DNA from 2 places in the Bacillus silvicola genome. Region 2 is predicted to be linked to the other one. Evidence: riboswitches for the same ligand, from Rfam matches in the RefSeq annotation. Region 2 holds a riboswitch; the other holds the start of a gene.
The links. A riboswitch is a leader RNA that binds a small molecule or an ion and turns the genes downstream of it on or off. The one in region 2 is predicted to bind S-adenosylmethionine.
Positions count from the first base shown of each region.

Region 1: another riboswitch for S-adenosylmethionine. It lies ahead of ACP6L7_RS14110 (amino acid ABC transporter permease); the one in region 2 lies ahead of ACP6L7_RS05045 (Na+/H+ antiporter NhaC family protein).

Region 1 is NZ_JBNGVC010000012.1:435,954-439,355, reverse strand. It holds gene ACP6L7_RS14115 (VanW family protein) at 37-948, shown strand; SAM riboswitch class I at 1,173-1,279, shown strand; gene ACP6L7_RS14110 (amino acid ABC transporter permease) at 1,348-2,016, shown strand; gene ACP6L7_RS14105 (amino acid ABC transporter ATP-binding protein) at 2,036-2,797, shown strand; gene ACP6L7_RS14100 (amino acid ABC transporter substrate-binding protein) at 2,809-3,402, shown strand, end outside.
Region 2 is NZ_JBNGVC010000001.1:958,291-961,692, reverse strand. It holds gene gltP (glutamate/aspartate:proton symporter GltP) at 1-952, shown strand, start outside; gene ACP6L7_RS05050 (ribonuclease FAU-1 family protein) at 1,021-1,539, shown strand; SAM riboswitch class I at 1,660-1,765, shown strand; gene ACP6L7_RS05045 (Na+/H+ antiporter NhaC family protein) at 1,861-3,177, shown strand.

The DNA.
Region 1 (3,402 bases), on a different contig from region 2:
CATAAGAAATGATGTTGGGGAAAAGGAGAGAGTATATTGTTCCGTAAAGTAAAGGGTATATTAGTAGGGGTGCTATGCGTAGCTATAGTAAGTGGTTGTGGCGCAAAAGTAAGTGATGTTGCATTAGTGAGTGATATTGGTGGGAACGTTGTAGAGGCTAAGGCTGATGTACAGGATTCAATTAGCTTAGTGGATGGTCGTACTGGTACTGAAGTGAAGAAACTAGATTTATCAAGCTTAGGTTATTTTGAAGATGAAGCGAAATTCAAAAAATCGGTATCAAAGGTTGCTAGTGAGGTAGGAAAGAGCGTCGATAAAAAGATGGTTCCTTCACGTTTAGCGCCAGATGGAACGTGGCAAGAAGGAAAACCTTCGTATGAATTAATGGAAAAAGAGTTAGTAGACAAATTATTAAATGTAGGTATGTGGGATTCTACTTATCAGTTACCAATTGTGGAGAAAAAGCCTACCGCAACATTAAGTGATGCGCAAGGCAGTGGTACTGTAATTGGTAGATATGAAACGAATTTAGGTGGCTCAACAGGTGGTCGAATTGAAAATATTCGTTTATCTGCTCAGAGCGTAAGTGGAGTTGTTTTAGCGAAAGGAGACCGTTTCTCTTTTAATGAACTAATTGGAGATACAACACCAGATAAAGGGTACCAATTAGGAAAAGAAATTGTAGATGGTAAATTAGTAGATGGTTATGGTGGTGGCGTTTGTCAAACATCATCTACTTTATTCAATGCGGCAGATCAAGCTGGTTTGAAAATGGTAGAGAGAACTACACATTCTAAAACAGTAGGTTATGTACCACAAGGAAGAGATGCTACAATTGCATATCCATATTTAGACTTAGTATTTGAAAACACGAATGATGCTCCTGTTAAGTTGTATATGGGCATACAAGGTGGAAAGCTAGTTGCTGAAGTACATAAAATGAGATAAATATCATAAGCTATAAGAGTAAAAGATTGGAAGCTGGTATTTCTAAGTTTGTTAGAAGTACCGGCTTTTTGTGTACGTTGTATAAAGAAGAGTAATTTTGATGGCATATTGTTTGTATGTAAGAAATAAGTATGGGTTTAATTCTTAGTTTTCCTATTGACATTGTTTTAATTTAGCTGTATTCTTCATAATAACAACTTAATAAATGGAAAAATTTATTAGTTTTCTTATCAAGAGAGATGGAGGGACTGGCCCGATGAAATCTCAGCAACAGGCTACAAAAGTACTGTGCTAATTCCAGCAGACGTATGAGGCGTCTGGAAGATGGGGGGAATGGATTAACATTCAACTCTTCTTATATGTGTAAGAAGAGTTTTTTGTTTAGAGAGGGGGGATAGAATGAAATTTGATGTAACGTATTTTTTAGAAAGTTTTCCGCAATTATTTAAGTATGTATACATAACTTTAGGGATTACTGTTGTTTCCATGATTCTTTCTTTCTTTATAGGGATTGGCTTGGCAACCATAACAAAAAACAAAACGAAATTTTTATATCCAATTGCAAGGGTGTATATCTCTTTCTTTAGAGGAACACCGTTATTAGTTCAATTGTTTGTGTTGTATTTCGGATTGCCACAAATATCTCCGGCTTTTACAGTACTTACAGCTATGCAAGCAACTTTAATTGGTCTCAGTTTAAATAATGCTGCTTATTTGTCAGAGATAATTCGAGGTTCATTAAATGCTGTTGAATCAGGGCAAATGGATGCTTGTTTATCAGTAGGGATGACAAAAGCACAAGCGATGCGGCAAATTATCTTTCCGCAGGCTATTCGTGTAGCAGTGCCGTCACTTGGAAATAATTTTGTTGGATTGTTAAAAGAATCTTCGTTATCTTTTGCGCTTGGGGTGGCTGAAATTTTAGCACAAGCGAAAATGTTAGCTGCTCAATCGTATCGTTATATGGAAAGTTATTTAGCGGTAGCGATTGTGTATTGGATTATTACAATTGCAATTAGCTGGGGGCAGAAAAAATTAGAAAAGAAACTTGATGCGCCGTATTTATAACAGAAATGAGGTGAAGTATGTGATTGAGATAAGTGATTTGTATAAATCCTACAAACATAATGAAGTGTTAAAGGGAATTTCACTTACTGTGAAAAAAGGGGAAGTGGTAGTAATTATTGGACCTTCTGGTTCAGGGAAATCGACACTACTGAGATGTTTGAATTTATTAGAACAACCGAATGATGGAAGTATTAGAATTGAAGATTTGGAGATTCATGCGAAGAAACTTTATAAAAAAGAAATAATACAATTACGGCAAAAAACAGCTATGGTTTTTCAAAACTATAATTTATTCAAAAATAAAACAGCACTGCAAAATATTACAACGCCATTAACGGTTGTACAGAAAAAAAGTGAGGAAGAGGCAAAGGGAATAGCTAGAGAAATATTAAAACAAGTAGGGTTAGCTGAGAAAGAAGATTTTTATCCAACGATGCTATCAGGAGGGCAACAGCAAAGGGTAGGGATTGCTAGAGCAATGGCTTTAAATCCCGCTGTATTATTGTTTGATGAACCGACTTCTGCGCTTGATCCAGAATTAGTTAATGAGGTACTGCAAGTTATTAAAGACTTGGCAAGACAGCATATAACGATGGTTATTGTTACACATGAAATGAATTTTGCAAAAGATGTGGCTGATCGCATTATATTTATGGCGGATGGAATTATCGTAGAGCAGGGAACGCCAGAAGAGATTTTTCGAAACCCACAAAATGAACGTACGAAAAAGTTTTTACGACAATTAAATGCATCTGAAGAAGGAAATCATTTCGTTATTTAGGAGGAAGAGTTATGAGAAAATCGTCATTATTACTAACGATAGCATTAACACTATCAGTTGGAGCTTTGTCTGCATGTGGTTCTAACGTATCAAGTGAAAAAACGAATGAAAAAGTAGTGAAAGTTGGGACTTCTGCAGGTCGTAGTCCATTTATTTTTAAAGAGGGTGAAAAAGTAAAAGGTTTTGATGCTGAAATTATTGAGGCGGCTGCTAAAAAAGCTGGATATAAAGTAGAATGGAATGTTTCTGATTTTGAAGGATTATTTGGTTTATTAGATTCAGGTCGTATTGATACGATTGCAAATGAATTATCCGTTTCTCCGGAAAGAAAAAAGAAATATGATTTTTCGATCCCATATGTGTATTCAGGATCTGTTTTTGCGGTGAAGAAAGATAATAATACAATTAAATCGATAGAGGATCTAAAAGGAAAAACTGTAGGTGTTGGACTTGGTACAGCAGGAGAGCAGGAGTTAAAAGCTTTAAATAAAAATAATGCTTTTACGATTAAAACGTACTCAGAGGATCCAACGGCGGAATTGAACGAAGTAGGATTTGGACGCGTCGATGCTTATTATAATGATAAAGTTCAAGTGGAAACAACA
Region 2 (3,402 bases):
TAAGTTAACAAAAACAGATATTTCTAAATATACACATACGACAGAGCAAGTACAAAGTCATTCGTTCGCGGATACGTTTGTAAATATTGTTCCGACGAACATTATGAAATCATTAGCTGAAGGTGATATGCTGGCTATTATCTTCTTCTCAGTATTATTTGGTTTAGGTGTAGCAGCAGTTGGTGAGCGTGGCAAACCAGTTCTACAATTTTTCCAAGGTGTAGCAGATGCAATGTTTTATGTAACGAACCAAGTTATGAAGTTTGCACCATTTGGTGTATTTGCATTAATTGGTGTTACAGTTTCTACATTCGGATTAGCTTCATTAATTCCATTAGGGAAATTACTCATTGTAGTATATGGGGCAATGATATTCTTCGTTGTAGTCGTATTAGGACTTACAGCGAAAATCTTTGGAATAAATATTTTCCAATTCTTTAAGATTTTAAAAGACGAGCTGATCTTAGCGTATTCTACAGCAAGTTCAGAAACGGTTTTACCGAAAATTATGGAGAAAATGGAAAAGTTCGGTTGTCCGAAAGCAATTACATCTTTCGTTATTCCAACAGGTTATTCATTTAACTTAGATGGATCAACTTTATATCAAGCGATTGCGGCAATTTTCTTAGCGCAAATGTACGGTATTGAATTATCCATTACACAACAAATTACGTTATTACTTGTATTAATGGTTACATCAAAAGGTATCGCAGGTGTACCGGGCGTATCATTCGTTGTATTATTAGCAACACTGGGTACAGTAGGTATTCCAGCTGAAGGTTTAGCGTTTATTGCAGGTATTGACCGTATTCTTGATATGGCTCGTACAGCAGTTAACGTTGTAGGTAACTCTTTAGCGGCTGTAGTTATGTCTAAGTGGGAAGGTCAATATGACGCTGAAAAAGGACAAGCCTATTTAAAAGAGATATCTGAAAAGGGTCAAGCAGCTTAATTATAATATGAACAAGCTCTCACATAATATGTGGGGGCTTTTCTATATATAGAAGAGGAGCGGACGTAATGAAACGTAAATATGGTGACGGTTCTTCGTGGAAGCGACTAATAGAGAAGGATTATAGGGTTAAGCAAGTAGAAGAGGGAATGTTAGGAATACTAGACATAAAAAAGGTGAGAGAGCCTAGTTATAAAGAGTACAATAGTAAAGAACTTTGCATTGCAGGTGATGGGTATACATGGATTCAATATTTTATAAACGGGAAAAACTTTGCAATTACAGCTATGTTAGACGATCAAAAAAAATTAGTGCAATATTATATCGATGTGACGAAAGAATTTAAAGTAGACGATCGTGGTTTACCTTATTTTGATGATTTATATTTAGATGTAGTGTTATTACCGAATGGTAAAATGTATGTATTGGATGAAGATGAGCTAGAGAATGCTTATAAAAGTGGCGATGTTACAAAAGAAGAGTATGAGTTAGCTTGGTACACTACGAAATGTATCATAGCTACAATAAAAAAGAGTGAATTTTATTGGATTTCAATATTGGAAGAAGAAATCAAAAAGTTAAAATGATTGTTGTATTCAAATTTTTGTATAATTACCAAAAAAATCTATACAAAAAATAATTGACTTTTGTTTTGTAAGCGAGTAAAGTTAGGGAAGAAATTATTATTAAAAAATAAATATGAAACCTTCTTATAAAGAGAGGCGGAGGGACTGGCCCTACGATGCCTCGGCAGCGGACTCGATTTTAGAGTGCTGTGCCAAATCCAGCAAGCATGTGCTTGAAAGATGAGAAGAGCGTTTCTTATAGATGTATAAGACCTCTTCTCGTTGGAAGAGGTCTTTTGTTATTCATTAGAAAAAAGGTTGAAACTAGGGAGAGATGGTACTTTGAAAGAAACGAGAGGAAATGGTTTAGCTTTATTACCACTTGGTATATTTTTGGCGCTATTTATTGGTTCTGGAATTATTACAGGTGATTTCTATAAATTGCCGATACTTATAGCAATCTCAATTGCTGTAGGAGTCGCTTTAGCGATGAATCACAAAGAAAGCTTTAATGTGAAAGTGGAGCGATTCGCTAAAGGTGCAGGAAATCCGGATATTATGATTATGGTATTAATTTTTGTTCTTGCAGGTGCTTTTTCTGAAACAGCTAAAGGAATGGGCGGAGTTGATTCTACAGTTAACTTAGCGTTATCTATTTTGCCGCAAGGATTTATCGTAGCTGGAATTTTTATTATCGGGGCATTTATTTCATTAGCGATGGGAACTTCAATGGGAACAATTGCAGCGTTAGCACCAATTGCTGTAGGTATTAGTGGGCAAACTGATATCTCAATTGCACTTGCGATGGCTACTGTTGTTGGCGGAGCGATGTTTGGTGATAATTTATCATTTATTTCAGATACAACAATCGCAGCTGTTCGTTCACAAGGAACAGAAATGAAAGATAAGTTTAAAACAAATTTTTTAATTGTATTACCAGCGGCTATTATTACAATTGTTCTATTAGTAATAATTACTTTAGGAAGTGATACACAAGTTAAAGCACATAGTTTTGACTGGATAAAGATTTTACCATATGCAGGAGTACTTATTACAGCGTTACTTGGTTGGAATGTACTTATTGTGTTAACTGGTGGAACTGTATTATCTGGTGCTATCGGTCTTATAGATGGAAGTTACACGTTAGAAAGTTTCTTTAAAAGTGTAACGACTGGAATGGGCGGTATGATGGAGTTAGTATTACTTGCTATATTAATCGGTGGTATGGTTGAACTGATCCAATATAATGGTGGTATTCAATATTTAATGAATCTTTTAACACGTAACATTCGTTCGAAAAAAGGAGCAGAGTTCGGTATTGCTGGTTTAGTGAGTATGACGAATATGTGTACAGCGAATAATACGATTTCAATTATTTTTACTGGTCCTCTTGCGAAGAACATTGCGGATCAATATGAAATTGATCCACGTAAATCAGCGAGTGTATTAGATCTTTTCTCATGTTGTGTGCAAGGATTAATTCCGTATGGTGCTCAAATGTTAACTGCGGCAGGGTTTGCCGCGTTATCTCCAATTGAATTGTTACCATACGCATTTTATCCAATTTTGGTTGGAGTATGTGGAATTATTTCTATATTAATTGGTTTCCCGAGGTTTTCTAAAGTGGCGGAAAAGAAAAAGTATCATAAAACAGCATAATTAAATATGGATGTTATTCGTAGTAACAGAAGCCGTACAGAGAATATTCTCTGTACGGCTTTTTATGCGTGATAAAAGAGGGAATTATCCTATCCTACCTTATGTTTTTACAAAAGGCTGAATTGAACTCAGTCTTAAGTCTGAGTTCAAAACGGTTCTTAAGCTCGTTATGGAAAAAAGAAAAAATAGTTAAGATAAGAGTATCAAATCGAAGGGAGGCAAGCA